DNA from 2 places in the Thalassobacillus sp. B23F22_16 genome. Region 2 is predicted to be linked to the other one. Evidence: riboswitches for the same ligand, from Rfam matches in the RefSeq annotation. Region 2 holds a riboswitch; the other holds the start of a gene.
What was found. A riboswitch is a leader RNA that binds a small molecule or an ion and turns the genes downstream of it on or off. The one in region 2 is predicted to bind S-adenosylmethionine.
Positions count from the first base shown of each region.

Region 1: it holds a riboswitch for S-adenosylmethionine, as region 2 does, so the genes downstream of both, ACGTNI_RS10570 (O-acetylhomoserine aminocarboxypropyltransferase/cysteine synthase family protein) here and metK (methionine adenosyltransferase) in region 2, are expected to answer to the same signal.

Region 1 covers NZ_JBIEKD010000011.1:86,722-97,568, forward strand. Annotated here, with positions in the region: gene ACGTNI_RS10565 (homoserine dehydrogenase) at 1-79, opposite strand, end outside; gene ACGTNI_RS10570 (O-acetylhomoserine aminocarboxypropyltransferase/cysteine synthase family protein) at 155-1,864, opposite strand; SAM riboswitch class I at 1,998-2,106, opposite strand; gene ACGTNI_RS10575 (DUF2188 domain-containing protein) at 2,591-2,788, shown strand; gene ACGTNI_RS10580 (NAD(P)/FAD-dependent oxidoreductase) at 2,971-4,191, shown strand; gene ACGTNI_RS10585 (hypothetical protein) at 4,336-4,788, shown strand; gene ACGTNI_RS10590 (PH domain-containing protein) at 4,817-5,194, opposite strand; gene rarD (EamA family transporter RarD) at 5,267-6,166, opposite strand; gene ACGTNI_RS10600 (FAD-dependent oxidoreductase) at 6,482-8,059, opposite strand; gene megL (methionine gamma-lyase) at 8,230-9,438, shown strand; gene opp4C (oligopeptide ABC transporter permease) at 9,543-10,451, opposite strand; gene opp4B (oligopeptide ABC transporter permease) at 10,463-10,847, opposite strand, start outside.
Region 2 covers NZ_JBIEKD010000010.1:11,148-21,994, forward strand. Annotated here, with positions in the region: gene ACGTNI_RS09500 (gamma carbonic anhydrase) at 1-396, shown strand, start outside; gene asnB (asparagine synthase (glutamine-hydrolyzing)) at 481-2,385, opposite strand; gene metK (methionine adenosyltransferase) at 2,542-3,741, opposite strand; SAM riboswitch class I at 4,021-4,129, opposite strand; gene pckA (phosphoenolpyruvate carboxykinase (ATP)) at 4,467-6,056, shown strand; gene ACGTNI_RS09520 (alpha/beta hydrolase family protein) at 6,127-6,903, opposite strand; gene ACGTNI_RS09525 (ABC transporter substrate-binding protein) at 7,025-8,020, shown strand; gene ACGTNI_RS09530 (ABC transporter ATP-binding protein) at 8,032-8,808, shown strand; gene ACGTNI_RS09535 (ABC transporter permease) at 8,795-9,601, shown strand; gene cydC (thiol reductant ABC exporter subunit CydC) at 9,959-10,847, opposite strand, start outside.

The sequences.
Region 1 (10,847 bases), on a different contig from region 2:
CTTGATGCTGATGAATCACTTCCTGTATTCCCTGGCCGACTGTGCCATACCCCAGCAGTGCGGCTTTGATTTTTTGCATAGTTATCCTCCTTAATATCAGCCGGGGTGCTGATTCCCCGGCTGTTTTTGAAAATACGAACGCTTGATAAGGGCCTTATAGCGTAAGGGCTACATCGGAGTGATCCGTCGCTTGTCGTAATGTGACGGCACGTTCGTATAAATTCTCCCCGGTAATCGTTTCTGGTCCTTCTTCTAAAGTGACGTCTTCATTCTCTTTCACCCAAACCAATGCAGGAGCCAGTTGAGCAACTTCCTCCCGGTTATTTCTTATTTCAGTGGCAGACTCACTGTAAACAATATCAACTTTAGTATCGAGCAGCTCGTCTTTTTCTGATATATCTTTCACTTGGAAGCCTAGACGTTCCAATTTCTTGATTTCTGATTTACCCGTTTCAGAAAGTTCTCCTGTCGTGACAATCACACGTCTTCTCAAATCTCCATTTTCGCGATCCAGCGAGGAACCGAGAACAGATTGGACAGTATCTTTTGCATTCTTGGGAGCAGGTGTTTCCGCTCCTGTTGCTAATTCAATTGCCTGATCCAGTTCGGCAAGCAGGTCGGTGGTAGATTCCAGACCAATGGATAAACGGATCAATTCTTCAGTAACACCCGTTTTCTCAAGGTCCTGGGCGCTTAGCTGCTGGTGTGTCGTAGAAGCAGGGTGGATGATCAATGACTTGGCATCGCCGACATTGGCAACATGTGACCACAAGTTGATGTTATCAATCATTTTCCGACCGGCTTCTCGTCCACCCCTGATACCAAATACAACAATAGAACCTGCACCATGGTTCAAGTACTTTTTGGCCAGGTGGTGGGTAGGGTGGCTTTCAAGACCAGGATAGTTCACCCATTCGACTCCATCATGTTCCACTAGATGTTGTGCTACTTCACGCGCGTTTTGTGTGTGCTGCTTGATGCGAAGGTGGAGGGTTTCCAGACCTTGCAGTAACAGGAATGCGTTTTGTGGGCTTAGGCAAGCACCGATATCCCTAAGCAGCTGTACACGCAGTTTGATGGCGAAAGCCAATGGGCCGACATCATAGGCATAACGAAGTCCGTTGTAACTTTCATCAGGTTCCGTGAAGCCTGGGAACTTGCCGTTCGTCCAATCGAACCGGCCACTGTCTACCACTACGCCGCCGATGGTGGTACCATGACCCCCAATCCATTTAGTAGCCGAGTGAACGACGATATCTGCTCCCCATGATATCGGTTTGCAAATATATGGAGTAGCAAACGTGTTGTCGATAATGAGTGGGATACCATTTTCATGAGCGACATCTGCCACTGCTTCAATGTCCAATACATTCAAACTCGGGTTGCCAATGATTTCAGAAAAAACAGCCTTCGTATTTGGCGTAATAGCTTTTTTGATATTTTCCGGGTCAGTACTGTCGACGAAATTAACTGTAATGCCATAGCGCGGCAAAGTATGAGTGAATAAATTATACGTCCCACCATACAAGTTGGTGGACGCAACAATTTCATCACCGGCAGAAGCGATATTAAGAATGGCCAACGTGATCGCAGCCATTCCGGAAGAAGTAGCTACTGCAGCAGCACCATCTTCCAGCAAAGCGATTCGTTGCTCGAAAGCATCGACAGTCGGGTTCATGATTCGGGAATAAATGTTTCCTGGCTCAGCAAGACCAAACAGGTTTTTAGCGTGCTCCGTATCACGGAATACATAGGAAGTAGTTTGATAGATTGGAACGGCACGGGAGCCGGTCGAAGGGTCGACTTCCTGTCCTCCGTGTAATAATAATGTTTCCGGGTTGTATTGATTGAATGGTAGACTCATTAATATTCCTCCTTGAAAATTGTAAATAATCGATTTGGATGTAAAGGTATTCCACGCAGAAACAGTGGGGGAAAGATTTCGAAGGGAAAACAAAAAGCCCTCTTCCTAAGAAGAGGGCGTATATACGGTCCTCCTCTTATCTTTCAGATCCACAGATCTGTAGGAATTAGCACCTTTTCAAGCAATGCTTGATGGTTGCCGGGCATCGTCGGGCCTAGTCCCTCCGCCGCTCTCGATAAGAGATTCGATTGGTTGTTGCAATATTTATGCTTGCTACGTATTCTAGATGATTACAAATTTAAAGTCAAACAATTTTTTATTTTTAAGAAAGATTCTCTATTAAATCTTAGTGCTGATTTAACATTGGGAAAGGATAGGCTGGCAAGACCCCACAGAGCTTTAGCTCGAGGATGCTTGCCGTCTTCCCCGCGGAAAGAAATTAATGCGTAATCACCTTGGGAGACACGACACGCATAAGCAGAACATCAAAAGGGAAGTGATTTTTCTTCCCGTTGATGGACTGCTTATGTCGCGAGTGTCTAGGTGATGGAGCTGGAAAGCGAATCCTTCCCCAACGCCCCTTCTACTCATACAACATTTCGAAATCAAGTCTTCGACTTTTCGACCAGGAAAGGCTTAATGGTAATTTATAGAGCGGGCGATGTTTTGCTGTACAGGTTAGTGGGAACAGGAGTACCAAGAACAAAAGATAGAGGAGTGGATGACATGAAAAAATATAGCGTAGAACCTAACAAAGATGTAACAGGCTGGTTTGTAAAAATTGAGGATATAGCTCCGACAGATCTATATGATGAAAAATCAGTAGCCATTGAAAAAGCGGAAGAGCTGGCAAAAGAAAATAAACCAAGCAAAGTATCGATCCAGGATGAAAATAAAGAAGTGATCGAAGAAAGGACCTTTTAACAATCGAGTTACTTCATAAATGCAAACAAGCTCAGAGTCACTATTTGGCTCTGGGCTTGTTTTATTTAGGGCGCTTTTGTTTTCATTTCTTAGTAACTTGAAAATAATCAGTTTTTTTCTTGGCGGGTTTCGTGTATTTCGGCTAACCTTAAGTAAGAGAAAATCAGTAAAGGCGGGATTACATGAAGCGAGCAGATTATGACGTCATCATTGTGGGGGCAAGAGCTGCAGGGGCGAGCCTCGGAATTTTATTAGGCCGGCAAGGTAAAAAGGTACTGCTGATTGATAAAGCAGCATTTCCCAGTGATGTGTTGTCTACGCACCACCTTTCACACCTGAATTATTTAAAACAATTAGGTGTGCTGGAGGCGGTTGAAAAAGGTGGACTGAGAAAAATTACAAGGATGCGGACATATATTGGAGACAGCTTGATGGAAGGACCCCGCCAGTCATATACGATGGCTCCGAGGAGGGATTTTCTGGATTATACATTACTTAAGCATGCGCTTGAATACCCTCACGTAGAAGTGATGGAAAAAACACGAGTGGACGGACTAGTCTGGGGCTCAGACCGGGTTTTTGGAGTGGAAATTGTACATAACAATGGCGAACGAAGTGAGATTTACGGGGATCTTGTCGTGGGAGCAGACGGGATGCGTTCCCGAGTAGCCCAATGGGTTCAAGCGGAAAAGTATAACGATTTACCTGCTCTTAGACCGGTTTTTTATGGATATTATGAAGGTGTACACCCATTGGAAGAGCCTGCCACCGAAATTTTTCTCCAGGATGGCAGGATTGGCTTTTTGTTTCCGATGGAGCCAGGGAGGGATTGTCTCGGATTAGAAATTCATCAGGGGGAATTTAAAGATTTTACCAGAAATCCTCAACAAATGTTTGAACATTATTATGGCCAGTTTTACCGCATGGATATACGGTTGAAGCAAGCGAAGCTTCAAGGAAGAATAACAGGCGGTGCCGGAGTGGAGAACTTTTTTCGAAAGCCTTATGGAAAAGGCTGGGCCTTGATTGGGGACGCAGCACATAGCAAAGATCCGAGCACTGGTCTTGGTATCAATGATGCTTTCCTGCAATCTTTTCTACTTGCGGAAGCGATTGACCAATACAGTAAGGGAGCAGATTGGAAACAATCGATGGAGCGATTCCATCAGCAGCGGGACAAGCAATTGATACCCTCCTATCAATTGACGATTGAGTACATACAATCTGTACGTTCCTGGTCTGAAAAAGAAAAAGCATTTATTAATACAATAGCCGCCAATCCCATTGTATGGAACAAATTAACTCCGCATTTACCGGAGCTGCTTGAACATCATACAAAAGACAGTCCTATATTATGGAAGGCGGTTAAACAAGAAGCAGCAAACCTAATGAAAGAGGAATAAGCGTTACTCTAATATCTTGTTGGAAACCATGAAACGATATTAAGATAAGTGGAAGAAACACCTGGAGGATAGTCCTTCTTTTAGCGGAAAATAATGTTAAAATGAATGTAGTCAGTACTATAGCGAAGGGGAGGAAGGTCAACTTTGTGGACAAAGGCAGTGGCTTACGAAAAATTACAGGAGATCTATACAGATCAAGTCATGCAGGAAGAAAAACGGCGTGTATTTCAACAAGTATACAGTCATCTACTCGCTCATCTGGATGATTTACAGGCCAGGAATGGACTGAAAGAGGATGTCGAGAAGCAATTGAAGTTATTTAAGGAGTACACATTCATGCCTGGAGATAATCTGTTCCAATCGATGCGTTACATTTTCTTGATTGCACGGGGAGAACGGGTGGAGGACAGGCAGTTGACCCAGGAGCATGTACAGCGGGTGTACCGGGCATTGTTCAAACCAGCTGGTTTGAAAACACCACAGATTCCTGATTCCTTCTGGCAAACCCCGCTCGGTGTCGCATGCCTTGTCGCCGAAAAAGGGGTAGAGGAAGCTTACCCGATCTTAGATGAAGTAGTAGAAGCCGAAAAGGAATAGAAAAAGCACAGGAGCAATCCTGTGCTTTTTACTGGGTGACATATTCAGCAATCGCCCGCTGAATATCATAAATACTTTTATCTTTGCGGAACTGCTTATAGAGCGGTTCTGATGCACCAGAAAGCCAGATTTTCAGTTCAGCATCCAAATCGAACGTGCCAGCAGTTTCCACGCTGAAGTGGGTGATCGACTTATAAGGTACAGAGTGAAACTCGATTTTCTTACCGGTCATCCCCTGTTTATCTACCATGATCATTCGTTTATCAGTGAAAATCATCATATCACGAAGGATTCTATATGCCTTTTCAATCCGTTCGTTTGAAGTAATGACTTTTTCTAGTTGTTTTTCTACATCTTTCAAATCAACCTCAGAGGCGTTCCCCATCAATCCATCTAATAGACCCATTCCTATTCCACCTTTCCTCGGTTCTTATCTTCATCATACCATAAGTGAAGTGTCCAGCTTCAACCAGAGGGTCTAGGCGGCCTGGTCATATCGCCGCAGTCGTTTCACTCGGGCATACGTATAAATTAATAAACCCGACCAGATGAATAAAAATGACACCAGATGAACGTGTGTAAATGGTTCATTGTATAGAAATACGCCGATGATCAGCATGATGGTAGGAGCAATATATTGCAAAAAACCAACCATGGATAAAGGAATACGTTTTGCCCCGGCAGCAAAAAGCAGCAGTGGAATGGCGGTAGCCACACCGGCTCCGAATAATAATAACGAAGTGATGGACAGCCAGTCGATGCTTCCCCAGTTTGCTTGCGGCAGGCTCAGCAAGTAGATGGCAGCAATCGGAGTCATGATCAATGTTTCAATTGTCAAACCGAATATGGCGTTTAGATCGACAGTCTTTTTCAAGAGGCCATAAATCCCGAAACTGAACGCCAGCATCAATGCGAGCCATGGAACAGAGCCGAAGTTGATGGTCATATAAGCTACACCGGCAGCTGCCAGTATGAATGCCAGCCATTGCGGCCGGTTGAAAGTTTCTTTGAAGAATATCATACCAAGTAAAATACTCACCAGAGGGTTGATATAATAGCCCAGACTAGCTTCCACGACATGCTCGCTGTTTACAGCCCATATGTAGGTCAGCCAATTAATACTGATGGCAATGGAAGCGAAAGTAATACCGAGCGCGCTTTTTTTGTTTTTCCATGTTCTTTTAATTTCTGAGCGAAACATATTCCATTTCCGCCATATCAAGATAACCCCGATCATAAACACGAAAGACCAGACAATACGATGTCCGAGAATCGCGATAGGGGGCACCTCTTGCACCAGCTTCCAATATATCGGAAGGAATCCCCACAACACATAAGCCCCGCCTGTATAGATAACTCCTAATTTATTATTATCCAATTCTTCCTATCCCCTTTGCAAGCTTCTCATTATCTTTCCACTATAAGGTAATTTATCGTGGTAAAGCAATAGGGTTTTTGTGGGAGGAGTACCGGCTAAGAGGATGTTCATATACTTGAAAAAATTCTCATAAATTCGCCAAAGTGCCTCTCAAATGCTTCCAAACATCTCTCTTTTCTTCAAAATTGTCACTCATAATTTCGATTCTGTCTCTCTTAAGTTAAGCATTGTCTATTTTACGTGCGTTTTGTCTCTAATACATCCACAAAACGAAAGCCAGAACCCTTTTCAACACAGGGTTCTGGCTTGCTGCTCTTACACTGGCTCTGGCATGTCTTTTTCTGGGTGCTCGTTTGCTTTAGTATTTTTTTCCATGGCTATGCGCTTCAATGGTTTTTTCGCAGGACCTTCCATTACTTCTCCTTCGATAGAGAACCGGGAACCGTGGCATGGGCAGTCCCAGCTATGCTCGCCGCTATTCCATTCCACTTCACATCCCATGTGGGTACATTTGGTATCGACCAGGTGGACCTGGCCACCTTCATCCTTATAGGCACCTGCGCGCTGGCCGTTATATTGTATGACTCCGCCTTCCCCTTTTTTCAGGGCTTCATGGCTAAAGCCTACCCGCTCTGATTTACCTTCCAGAAGGTGCCCCGCAACGTTCAAGTTATTAGAGAAGAATTTTTTCAAACTTGGGTCTGCCTGGAAACGGGATGGACTGAATAAATGGACGTATGGGTTTTCCTTTCCAGTTAACTGATCCCGCAACATCAAAGCTGCAGCAGTTCCTGAAGTCATTCCCCATTTTTTATAACCAGTAGCTATATAAATATTTTCTTTGTTCCGGGTGATTTGGCCAATGTATGGCACTTTATCTAAGGTATAAAGGTCTTGTGCTGACCATTGGAACAGTTTTTCTTTAATTCCAAAGGTCTCGGCTGCAAATTCTTCAAGCGCGCGATAATGGAAGTCCGTATCGACTCCCTCGCCGGTACGATGGCTTTCTCCGCCAATTAATAATACATTTCTTCCGTCATAATGGGTCTTACGAACAGAGCGTACAGGCTGGTCGACCGATAAAAACATTCCGCCTGCAAATTCCTGTTCAGGCTCGATGGCCACTACATAAGAACGTTCTGCATACATACGTGCAAAATAAAAACCAGTCCCGTCGTAAAAAGGGAAGTGAGAACAGGAAACGATATGATCACAAGAGATACGGTTCCCATTCTTAGTAACGACCCGTAATTCCGGATCGTTTTCAACATCGACAGCTACTGTTTGTTCATACACACGTCCGCCGAGCTTTGTGAATTCATCCAGCAAAAAGGTCAAGTACTTTAAGGGATGGAAGTGCGATTGGTCTTTCATATAAAGAGCTTTTTGGGCATCGGCATCAAAAGGGACGTCATCGGTATATTCACAAGGAATTCCGAGTTTTTGATAAGCGTTATATTCGTTTTCTAGTTTTCTTGTGTATTGATCTGTGGTCGAATAAATGCAGGCATCTTCGTTATGAAGGTTGCAGTCGATTTGATTCTGTTCTACCGTACCACGTATGAAGCGGATAGCATCGTCATTAGCTTTAAAATAAGCCTGGGCACCTTCTTTACCAAAGTGCTGCAACAGCTCATGATAAATCAGGCCGTGCTGGGCAGTAACCTTGGCGGTCGTATGTCCGGTCGTCCCATTCAACAGCTCATCAGCTTCAAGAAGCACCACGTCCTGCCCTTCTTTTGCCAGCAGGTAAGCGGTAGTGATACCGGTGATTCCGCCGCCTACAATCACAGTCTCAGCAGTCGCATTCTCTTTAAGAGAGTCGAACTGCTTTATCTTTGTATCTTTCCGCCATATTGGTTCAGGCTGTTCCCATTTTCTCGTTTCTTTCATAAGAAATCCTCCTAATGATTTCATTTCTATTTAGGTTTACCAACTGTTTATTTTTCATGTGAAAAAGGAAGGAGAGAAAACAAATACTTAACTGAAAACGCTTTCAAAAAATAAGGTTTTCACATATCATAAGGGAAGAGGGAGATTTTTGAAAAAGGGGAGAAGATAGAATGAACAAATCCAAACGCTTTGAAACCTCCGTCATTCATGCGGGGTATGATTCGAAACAACATTTAGGAAGCCTTTCGACACCGATTTTCCAAACGTCTACATTCACTTTTGATTCTGCAGAACAAGGGGAAAGACGGTTTGCAGGTGAAGAGGAAGGATATATATATTCCAGGTTAGGAAATCCGACAGTACGTGCCCTGGAAGAAAAAATAGCGGAGCTGGAAGGAGGGGAAATGGGACTTGCATTCGGTTCCGGGATGGCTGCCGTCTCTGCTGTACTGGTAGCACTGACGAAAACAGGTGACCATATCCTCTGCTCTCAGGGGTTGTATGGTTGCACATTCGGATTACTGCGTATGATGAATGAAAAATACAATATCACGAGTGATTTCAGCCTGATGGAAACAGAAGAAGAGGTACGTGATCTGATTCAGCCTAATACCAGCTGCATCTACATTGAAACGCCAATCAACCCGACGATGCGTCTTTTGGATTTGGAAATGATTGCGCGTGTGGCAAAAGAATATGACATACCAGTCGTTGTCGATAATACGTTTTCGACTCCGTATCTGCAGCGTCCGCTCGAGCTAGGATGTGATATCGTCATCCACAGTGCGACGAAATATATTTGTGGACATGGAGATGTCATCGCCGGACTTGTCGTAGCGGAAAAGGAGTTTTTAAGTGAGGTGGCAATGACGACGCAAAAAGATATTGGCGGGGTTATATCGCCATTTGATGCCTGGCTCTTGTTAAGAGGTTTAAAGACACTTCCGGTTCGGATGGACCGTCATTCCTATAACGCTGCTATGATATTTAAAGAAATGGAAAAACACGCTGGTATCAAGCGTGTTTACTATCCCGATGATGCGCAGCACCCGGATTATTCGATTAAAGAAAAACAAATGAAGCAGGGGGGAGGCATCATTGCATTTGAAATCGAAGGAACCAAGGAAGATGCCCAGCGGTTATTGAATAATTTATCGTTCATTCAAATAGCGGTGAGTCTCGGCGATGCAGAGAGCCTGATCCAGCATCCGGCAACGATGACACATGCGGTCGTACCGGAAGCGGAAAGGTTGAAAATGGGGATTACCGATCAAATGATCCGGCTGTCTGTCGGCTTGGAAGCCTGGGAAGATATTTGGGCTGATTTGGAGAAGGCGCTAAGCAAATTACCAGCTGCAAAAGAGGAAATAAAAAATTAGTGTTTTTTGCAGGAAGGGGAGGTAATCGTTCGTACATCAATAAAACTCCCATGATTTGAAAAAGTAAAAAGCAGGAACCGGCGGGGCGGTTCCTGCTTTTTATATTAACGAAATGATTTTGGATTCAGGGCATCCTTAATCCCTTCTCCGATAAAGTTGATCGATAAAATAGTCAGCACCAACGTAAGTGCGGGAGGAATCCATATCCACGGCATATTCTGCAGTACGTCAGGTTCACGTGAGGCTGACAGCATGTTGCCCCAGCTTGGTGTTTCGGCAGGTACCCCAAAGCCAAGATAACTCAAACCGGATTCGACGACAATCATCGCAGCGAACGTCAAGGTTGCCTGGACAATGATGGTGGAAAGTACATTCGGCAGCAGATGCTTTACGATCACTTTAGCAGGGCTCGACCCAATGGAAATAGCCGCAAGAATGTATTCATTCTCTTTTTCGGCAAGGATCTTACTTCGGACAAGTCGGGCAACCCCACCCCAGCCAAGGACACTGATAACTGCAATCAGTACAGGGACACCGCCCAGCTTACCAAAAAATACGGCGTTCAGTACGATAACAAATACCAACAATGGAAAATTCAATATGAAATCCGTGAATCGCATGAGCATCGAATCAACAATCCCGCCAAAAAACCCTGCCAATGCACCGATCAGTGTACCGAAGCTTATGATCAGCAAGGTGCAGGAGATACCGACAAGCAAGGAAACACGACCACCGTACAGCAGCCTGGTAAACACATCACGTCCACTTTTATCAGTCCCAAACCAATGTTCAGAAGAAGGGGTGAGCGACATCGACCCGATGTTAACCCTGGAGATATCAACCGTAGTGATGTATGGTGCCAGAAAAGAAAGAATAGAAACAGTCAGCAAAAAGAATAGGCTTACCATCGCCAGTTTGTTTCGGATGAACTTTCTACGAGCGACCGCCCATGGGGACATCGACTTTTGGGCTTTTATTTTTGTTATTTGCGAGTCATTTAATGCTTCTGCCATACGAAGCCCTCCTAGTCTACACGTATTCTCGGATCGACGATTCCATATAAGAGGTCAGCGATCATATTTCCGAATAATACGAGGAACGAAAACATCATGGTTAAAGTCATCATTACTGGATAGTCGCGAGTATTAATGGAATCAAGAAATAGCATCCCGATACCAGGGTAAGTGAAGATTGCTTCTGTAATGATTGCTCCGCTTATTAATGTAACGATGTCGAACCCAAGGAAAGTAATTAATGGAATAATCGAGTTTCTGAGAATATGTTTGTTATATATCTGAGATTCTGGTGTACCTTTAGCGCGAGCTGTCCTTACGTAATCCTTGCGGCTGCTCTCGATAATATCGTTCCTCAGGAATTGCGTGTAGCTTGCCGTTCCAAGCGCACCAAGT
Region 2 (10,847 bases):
GTAATTCGTGGCGATGTAGCGCCTACTTATATTGCTGATAATGTCAACATACAGGACTTGAGTATGCTCCACCAAAGTCCGAATAATCCGCTGATCCTTGAGGAAGGAGTAACGATAGGACACCAGGTCACCCTGCACTCAGCTGTAATTAGGAAAAATGCATTAATCGGGATGGGGTCGCTTGTACTGGATGGGGCCGAAATAGGAGAAGAAGCCTTTTTAGGCGCTGGAAGCCTCGTTCCTCCCGGTAAAAAAATCCCGCCACGAACATTAGCCCTAGGGCGTCCAGCCAAAGTTGTCCGTGAACTGACAGAAGACGATTTTGCCGAAATGAATCGCATTAGAAGAGAATACGTGGAAAAAGGGCAATATTACAAAGAACTGCGTAATGACTAAAATTAAAAGACACAAAAATACCCTTCCGCTGACTTGGAAGGGTATTTTATTTCTCCTATTTCACACTTTATTCATTCTAAATGATTAAACAAAAGTCAATTTGCTTTCTGGTTTATCTTCGTTGATTAAGTCTTCGATTGGATGACGACGTTCGACAAAGACCTGATGCCATAGCATAAACATCAATACGGTCCATATCTTCCGGCTGTAGTCACCTTTCTCCTGACAGTGGGCATCTAACAAATGAAGTACATAGTCTTTATGCAAGTACTGATCCGTTTCACTTTCAAGGATCAGCATTTTCGCCCAATCATATAGCTCATTTTTCAACCAGTGACGAATTGGAACCGGAAAGCCTAGTTTCTTGCGGTCTAATACATGGTCAGGCACAATTCCGCGGGACGCTTCCCTTAAAATACTTTTCGTCGTTCCATTGGCTATTTTCAAATCGACCGGAATACTTTTTGCTACATTAAAAACTTCTTTATCAAGAAATGGCACACGTAACTCCAGTGAATTTGCCATTGTCATTTTATCAGCTTTTAATAAAATGTCACCACGCAGCCATGTATGAATATCTACGTATTGCATCTGATTTACAAGATCATAATTTTTTGCTGTGTCGAATAACAGCTCTGTCACTTTTTGATAAGGAATATTCAGATGGTTGCAAAGCAGTTTATTTTTTTCCTCTACTTCAAACATTTTTGCGTTACCAATATAACGGTCTCTTAATGGAGTAGTGCCCCGTTCAAGAAAACTCTTCCCTTTAACCCCTTCCGGTAAGATATCAGCTACCCTCCCCAGCAGGTGTTTGGCTGGATCAGGAATAGATTGAAAGACTTTCAAGGATTCCGGCTCACGATAGATGTTATATCCTCCAAATAATTCATCCGCACCCTCGCCCGAGAGGACTACAGTGACATGTTTCCGAGCTTCTCTGGCTACGAAGTATAGCGGAACACATGCAGGATCTGCCAATGGATCATCCATGTGATACATGATTTTAGGAAGCTTAGCGACATATTCCTCCGGCGAGATAATATATGATATATTCTCCACCCCAAGTTTATCAGCTGTTTCTTTCGCTACATCAACTTCAGAATATCCCTCTCGCTCAAATCCAACGGAAAAAGTTTTGATTCCTGGATGATATTCTTTCGCCATCGCTACTATTAAACTGGAATCAATACCGCCGGATAAAAACGAACCAACTCCCACATCACTGCGCATATGCTTGGCTACGGAATCATACATGACACCCTGAATACGTCCGATCCAATGCTTTTTATCCATAAGGATGGGCTCAAAAGTGGCATGCCAATAACGTTCGAAATTTATTTCTTGTCCCGGTTTTTGAGTAAAATAATGTCCTGCGGGTACTTTCTGGATATCTTCTGTCATCGTCCATGGCTCTGGTACATACTGAAAGCTTAAGTAATGGTTTAAGGCTTCAGCGTCAACCTGCTCTGAATCTTTCACCAAAGTCAAACTCTTCTTTTCAGAAGCAAAATATGTACCTTGATCTTCTACTGCAAAAAATAACGGCTTGATACCAAACGGATCTCTCGCCCCGTAGAGCTGTTGTTCCTGCTTATCCCAAATCAGGATAGCAAACATCCCCCGTAATTCATCGAAAGCCTTTTCACGTTTGTCATGAAATAAAGCCGCAATAACCTCTGTATCCGACTCTGTATGAAAAGTAAATCCTTTTGTCACTAATTTCTCTCTTAGTTCAATGTAATTATATATCTCTCCATTAAAAACCATCCAATACCGTTGGTCCTCATAGCTTAACGGCTGTTGTCCGCTGTCTATATCAATGATACTGAGGCGGCGGAAACCAAACGATATATACTCATCATGATAGAACCCTTCTTCGTCCGGTCCCCGGTGGGTAATATAATCATTTTGCCTTCGAAATGTATGAAGCTTGTCTTCAGTCATCTGTTCCGGGTCATTTCTAATCACACCGATGAATCCACACATAATAAGCCCCCCTCTTTCTCTTTACAAAATCTTCATACTTACTTATGAAGTATAACATACAAAAAAAGTAAATCCCCCCTCCTTTTTTCATATATTTCCACCATATTGCAAAAAAACGGACCAACCTTTTTTAAGATTGGATCCGCTTCTTGGCATTTATTCGTTTAACAACTTTTTCAATTCTTTTGCTTTATCTGTTTTTTCCCATGGGAACTTGATGTCAGTACGGCCAAAATGACCATAAGCTGCTGTGTCACGATAAATTGGACGTCTAAGGTCGAGCATTTTAATGATTCCTGCTGGACGAAGATCGAACAATGCACGTACCTCTTCAACCAGTCGTTCTTCGCTCACTTTTCCTGTGCCGAAAGTATTGATAGCGATAGAAACCGGCTGGGCAACACCAATAGCATATGCCAATTGGACTTCACACGATTCAGCAAGTCCGGCAGCTACGATATTTTTAGCAACATAACGCGCTGCATAGGCAGCCGACCGGTCAACCTTAGTGGCATCTTTTCCACTGAAGGCTCCTCCACCGTGACGGGCATATCCACCATAGGTGTCTACGATGATCTTCCTCCCCGTCAAACCAGCATCCCCTTGTGGGCCGCCAATGACAAACCGCCCGGTCGGGTTAAGGAAATACTTGGTTTGCTCATCCATCAATTCTCGCGGCACCACAGGTTCAATCACATGCTGCTTCAAATCTTCCTGGATTTGCTCCAGCGTAATATCTTCCGCGTGTTGGGTAGAAATTACGATCGTATCGATTCGCAACGGACGATCATTTTCGTCATATTCGATCGTTACCTGTGTCTTTCCGTCAGGGCGCAAGTAGTCGAGTGTACCATCTTTTCTTACATCACTTAACCGCTTGGAAATCTTGTGGGCAAGAGAGATTGGGAGTGGCATGAATTCTTCCGTCTCGTTATTAGCATAGCCGAACATCAATCCCTGATCGCCAGCCCCGATTGCTTCAATTTCACTGTCACTCATACGACCTTCACGGCTCTCCAGAGCGACATCAACTCCACCGGCAATATCCGGGGACTGTTCATCGATTGCAGTTAGTACTGCACATGTTTCAGCATCAAAACCAAATTTAGCTCGTGTATATCCAATCTCTTTAATCGTCTTTCGAACGATACTTGGAATATCCACATATGTACTGGTAGTGATTTCTCCAGAAACCAGTACAAGACCCGTAGTTACAGTTGTTTCACAGGCGACACGGGCGTTAGGATCATTTTTTAAAATTTCATCTAAAATAGCATCGGAAATCTGGTCACAAATTTTATCCGGGTGACCTTCTGTTACAGATTCCGAAGTGAATAACCGGCGATTCGCAGCCATGCTGATAAATTCCTCCTTTAGTTGTACACAAATATTAGACGGAACTCTTATCCCAGTACGAATGGGAAACCAACCATCTCATCTATTTCTATTTTAATTCTCCCCGTTAGGGATAGCATGATATTTGATCTCATTAGAGAAACCTGGTTTGCCGCCAAGTCGTTTTGGCGATAGCCTTCATATTTCTTATACTTTAATCATGTAAAAAAGCTAACTTTATTAAAGTATAAAAAAGAAAAACCTTTCCTTTTAATGAGGAAAGGGGGCTGCTTCCTTTCGCTCTTATCGTTCAAGGATCAATCCTTGCTACAGGTTAGCACCTTTTCACTTCCGTGATGGTTGCTGAGGTTTCATCGGGCCTGTCCCCTCCGCCGACTCTGGATAAGAGAGTATCCGTTCGCACTATATCGTAACCAAATCGGTGGCGCTTGTCAATCAACTCAATCCTGTTAGAATAAGGATGGGAAGTTAGTTATACCCTACTATAAATAGGAATACTCCTATCGTATAATAAGGATAAAATAAATCTAAGCTTTTCATATGTTTGAGATCCTATCTTATTCTCAAATTAGCTTATATATATAATAGAATAAATATTTGAAAAAAATATGACAGTAACAAAAATAGTATGGACTAATACAATGAATGTGTTATACTAATAATCAATTAAAATACTCCCCACTTAAAATGTGGGTTGAATCTTTACGTAAAGGCGGGTTTACGCGATGACGACGATAAATCAAATGTCCCAACTCTCTGACTTGCTGTCTCAAGAGAATGTTTTAAAAAACCTTTCTGTAGCCCAATTAGTGGAAAAAACTTTAAGCCGAAATGAAGGCGTTCTCACATCGACAGGAGCGGTACGTGCTACTACTGGCACATACACCGGACGCTCGCCTAAAGATAAATTTATAGTCCAGGATGAGATTTCCAAGGATACTGTAGCCTGGGGACCAGTCAACAAACCGATTGATGAAGATGTGTTTACTCGTTTATATCATAAAGTACTTGATTACTTACGCGCAAAAAATGAAGTATTCATATTTGATGGATATGCAGGGGCCGATGAAAATTATCGTCTTCCCATCCAGGTGATCAATGAATTAGCCTGGCATAACCTGTTTGCACGACAAATGTTTATACGTCCAAAAGAAGAGGAATTAGCTGGTCATGAAGCAGAATTCACCGTCATTTCTGCCCCGAACTTCAAAGCGGATCCCGCAATTGACGGTACAAATTCAGAGGCATTCATCTTCATTTCTTTCAAGCATCGCGTAGTTTTAATCGGTGGTACAGAGTATGCCGGGGAGATTAAAAAATCCATTTTCTCTGTCATGAACTATATGCTTCCCCGAAATAATGTCCTATCGATGCACTGCTCCGCCAACGTTGGGCAGGAAGGCGATGTCGCCCTTTTCTTCGGACTCTCTGGTACAGGAAAGACGACATTATCAGCCGACCCGTACCGTCGTTTGATTGGTGATGATGAGCATGCATGGTCAGCCAAGGGCGTTTTCAATATTGAAGGTGGCTGTTATGCAAAAACCATTAATTTATCAAAAGAAAAAGAACCCCAGATCTATGACGCCATCCGATTCGGTTCCGTGCTGGAAAATGTCATCTTAGATGATGATTCAAGGAACCCTGATTATGATGATACGTCATTAACAGAGAACACACGAGCAGCTTATCCAATCGATAATATTGATAACATCGTGTTACCAAGTGTCGCCGGCCATCCCAACACCATTATCTTTTTGACAGCTGATGCTTTCGGCGTTCTACCGCCAATCAGTAAGCTATCAAAAGAACAGGCTATGTACCATTTTCTTAGTGGATATACAAGTAAGCTTGCCGGTACAGAAAGGGGAGTCACTTCTCCTGAGGCAACTTTCTCTGCTTGTTTTGGATCACCATTCCTTCCACTTGCTCCTGCAACATATGCAGAAATGCTAGGAGAAAAAATAGATCAATATAATACCAATGTATTTCTTGTAAATACCGGGTGGACCGGCGGAGCATATGGGGAAGGAAATCGCATGAAGCTTTCTTACACTCGTGCCATGATTCATGCGGCCCTGGAAGGTGAATTGAATTCCATTGAAACTCACCGGGATGAAATCTTTGGTCTCGAAGCTCCAATGCAAGTACCGGGAGTCCCTGATGAAGTGCTTATCCCAAGACAAACCTGGAATGACCAGAAGGCTTACGATCGAAAAGCTAAAGAGCTTGCGATGAAATTCCATGAGAATTTTGAGAAGTTTACACATGCAAGTGAAGCTATTGCACAAGCCGGCCCGACATATAGAGGCTAGCCTGAACTTTGTTTCCTCATCTCCTCATATATATAAAGAAACGGATACGTCCAGAGCGTATCCGTTTCTTTTATGTTTGTTTCAGCCATGCACACAGCTTCTCGACTGTTTCCCGATTGATTTTTGGTGGAAAATAGTGATCTGTATCAGAATATATCCAGCTTTCATATCGTTTATTATACACCTTCATGGCTTCTTGTAGACGATAGGCATGCTGAACGTCGACATTTTCATCTTTCTCACCATGAATCACCAACAAATCCGCTTCCATCTGATTGAGTTTATGGAGTGGGGTCCTGGCAAGGTAGCGCTCCGGATATTTTTTAGGTGTACCACCAGTCACCCGTTTCATCATGCGCCGAAGGTCTTCTCGTTCCCAGTAAGTAAGGGTAACATCGCTTACTCCTCCCCACACCACCACTTTTTTCACTTGAGGAATCTCAATTGCCGTCCATAATGCCATCACTCCTCCACGTGAAAAACCGAAGACACAAATATCCTCCTTCACTTTGGGATGATTCTCCAGCACACGAACACCTGAGTATGCATCATGTCGGTCATTTAAGGCGAAATCTTCGCTTCCTTCACCGCCCATATTCCCCCGGTAAGTTGGTGCGAATACAATAAATCCCTGGGCTGCAAATTGAATAATTCTCCCTATCCGCACCTTTCCAACGTTCTTAATTCCCCCTCGCAAGTAGAGAAATCCAGGGTAGGAACGATCCTCCTTAGGCTCCACCAAAAAACCCTTCACTTTCAACCCCTGGCTCATATAGGTTACAAGGTAAATATCAAAGCCAGGGTGAGGAGAAGGAAATTTCAGCTTGTCCACCACGGATCCATTCATTGTCATTTTCCCTCCTATGCCAATAAAGCTGTTCTGGTATATAGGCATTCACACATTTTTTCACTTTCACATAAACTACATTAGTTATTCTAACCAACATCATACAGGAGGAGCTTTCCGAATGAAAAAAATCCGTTTAGTGGGAATCTTCATGATGGCAATTCTGCTGACTATCGCTGCAGTAGCATGTGGCCAGCAGCAAACCACCAGCTTGAAGGTAGCAGAAGTCACTCGTTCGATCTTCTATGCCCCACAATATGTCGCATTGGAAAAAGGATTCTTTGAAGAAGAAGGATTAGATGTCGAACTGAATACGACCTGGGGTGGTGATAAAACGATGACCGCTCTTTTATCAGATGGTACCGATATCGCTCTTGTAGGGTCGGAAACATCCATCTATGTGCACGCACGAGGGGCAAATGATCCAGCTGTGAACTTTGCCCAGCTTACCCAAACAGATGGGACATTCTTAGTTGCCAGGGAAGAAGTGAAGGATTTTCAATGGGAAGACCTGAATGACAGTACCTTTTTAGGACAAAGAAAAGGCGGTATGCCGCAAATGGTCGGTGAATTTGTATTGAAGAAGCACGGGATCGACCCGCAAAAGAATTTAAACCTGATACAAAATGTAGATTATGCTAATATTCCTAACGCTTTTGCTTCCGGTACTGGAGATTATGTCCAGTTATTTGAGCCGACAGCGAGTATCTTTGAGCAAGAAGGTATTGGCCATATCGTTGCTTCATTCGGTGAAGAGTCAGGGCACGTCCCATATACAGTTTTTATGGCAAAAGAAAGCTTCATCAAGGAAAACGAAGAAGCAATCAAAAAATTTACCAAAGCCATATACAAAGCACAACAATGGGTGGAAGCTCAGCCTGCGATGGAAACAGCAAAAGTCATCCAGCCCTACTTTGAGGATTCCGAACTTGATTTGATTGCCACCGTGGTAGATCGCTATAAGAGCCAGGGATCATTTGCTACGGATCCAATTTTAGATGAAGAAGAATGGAACAACTTGAAAGTGATTATGGAAGAAGCCGGTGAACTCCCAGAAGATGTTGATCATTCTACTTTAGTAAACACAAGTATTGCAGAAGAAATAATCAGCGAATAGGAGGATCCCTCATGCCATTGTTGTCCGTCAATCAAGTCTCTCACCACTATTATTCCAAAAAAGATTATACCAAAGCTCTGGAGAATATCTCGTTTACATTGGAACAGGGGGAATTCATATCAATACTGGGACCAAGTGGCTGCGGGAAAACGACATTACTATCCATCGTTGCCGGTTTAATTAAGCCGACAATGGGAGAAATCATACTTGGTGAAGACTCTGCTTCAGAACCTGGCAATAAGGCACATATGGGTTATATGCTGCAGCAGGATTATCTTTTCCCTTGGAAGACGATAAAAGAAAACATTATGCTTGGTCCAAAAATCAACAAAACACTAGATAACTCGATTAAAGAACAGGCAGATCAGATGCTGGAAGAGGTAGGCCTGCAAGGAATCGGGGATTCTTATCCGGATGAACTTTCTGGCGGGATGCGACAACGTGCCGCCCTGGCACGGACATTAATAACCGAACCGAAACTCTTATTATTAGATGAACCCTTTTCGGCACTGGATTTTCAAACAAAGCTCCGGTTAGAAGATTTCGTTTCTCAATTGCTAAAACAATATAACAAAGCGGCATTGCTCGTTACCCACGACATCAGCGAAGCGATTGTTATGAGCGACCGTATTATCTTATTAAAACCACGGCCAGGAGAGATTAAACAAATTTTCCGGATGCCTCCTGAGTTGAGAAAAATCTCTCCTTTCCAGGCACGTCAGCACCCTTCATTCCAGGCTATCTTCGATGAAGTGTGGAAGGAGATGAGTGCGCTTGAAAAATACTGAAGCTGCTAATCGCGAACTCCACCAGGCCTATGTGAGGAAACTAAAGATAGAACAACGCTGGATCTGGTTTTGGCAGATTTCGATCTTTCTTATATTTTTCAGTATTTGGGAGCTGGCCAGTAGATTAAAATGGATCGATCCGCTTCTGTTCAGTTCCCCAAGCAAAATCTACAAGTTATTCATTGCCAAAGCAAGCGACGGTTCCTTGTGGATGCATATTAACGTCACCTTATTTGAAACGGTTGCGGGTTTCATTATCGGCACCTTTGCAGGAATACTGTTAGCGGCCATGCTATGGTGGTCAACTCGCTTTTCAAAGATCATCGATCCTTACCTTGTCATCCTGAATGCTATGCCGAAAGTGGCACTTGGCCCCATTATCATCGTTGCCCTTGGCCCAGGATATATTTCGATCATCGCCATGGGAGCGATTATTTCTATCATCATTACAACTCTGGTTGTCTATAATGCTTTTCAGGAAATCGACAGTAACTATATCAAGGTATTACAGAGTCTGGGAGCATCAAAACGTGTATGTTTTAAGGAAGCGATATTCCCCGCCTCCTTCCCGACAATGATTTCCTCCCTTAAAGTAAATGTCGGTCTTTCATGGGTCGGTGTGATTGTCGGAGAATTTCTCGTTTCAAAACAGGGGTTAGGTTATTTAATCATCTATGGGTTTCAGGTATTTGACTTTACATTAGTATTATTTTCTTTATTGATCATCGCTATCTTTGCAGCTATCATGTACCAGCTGGTAGAGAAACTGGAAAAGAAACTGATCAAGCATTAATGTTAAGACTCTGTTATAACGTTTTGATGATTTATCATTAGATGCTTATTCAACAACCGAAAAGTCGAAGACTTGATTTCGAGATATCAGTGGTTCTTTACTATAATTGAGTCAGGGGCGGCTGGGAAATTGCGAGACTCCAATGGGAGAATAGTACATGGTGAGATCCCGCAGGGCTTTAGCCCGAGGAAGCTCACCGTACGCCCATGGAAAGCGAGTAATTTCCCGGACCTCCAACCCATTACTATCGTAATGGAATCAACATATCTTGAAACTGAGCTTCCATTAAAGGGAGCTTTAACTGAATGGAATGCCAAAAAGTCGTTCAACCGGGAGCAGCGGGTTGAACGACTTTTTTTACATTAATACATCTTTTTCTATTTGCTTCATATGGTAGAAATAGCCTTTTTTATCCATTAATTCTTTATACGTACCTGCTTCGATCATCTTCCCTTGTTCCATGATAATAATTTGATCCATTTTTTCAAGCCCTGTCAAGCGGTGGCTGATTAAGACGAGCGTATCGTTTTGTGCCTGGTGTAACAGATGGGCATAAATATTTTTCTCTGTGAGCGCATCAATCGATGAAGCAGGTTCGTCTAACAGCCATAAACGCTCTCCTTTTAACATTGCTCTTGCAATGGCCAGGCGCTGCTTTTCACCACCGGAAAAGTTCTCCGCTTTTTCTAATACCTGATCATCTAAAGAAAACTGCTGTAATTCCACTTTATTCAGTACTGAATTCATCGTTTCGTCAGTCAAACTGTTATCTGCAATCAGTAAATTTTCCCGGATCGTACCATAAAAGAATTGGTTTTCCTGCAGGACCACATTCGTTTTGCTCCACAAATCTTCTTTAGAGATATGAATAATTTCGCTGTCTCCTACATAGATCTCTCCCTTATCTGGGTCAGAAATTCCCAGAAGCAGCTGCAGCAGGGTGGACTTTCCTGAACCACTGGGACCAACGATCGCCGTTTTTGAGCCGGCAGGCAAATGAAATGATACATCCTTTATTGCCGGGTGTCTTTCTTCCGGAAATGTATAGGATACCTTTTCAAACTCGATTGCCAGTGCCTGTTTGTTCGGAATCTTTTTGGATGAAGATGAACCAGTTTCTGCTTCAGACTCTTCCACAACAGAATAAAGGCGCTCTGCTGCTCTGCGATTATCTTCTAAATGATCTGGCAGCACAGCCATCGGTGTGGCATTTTCGAACATGGTTAACGAAATCATGACAAGCATA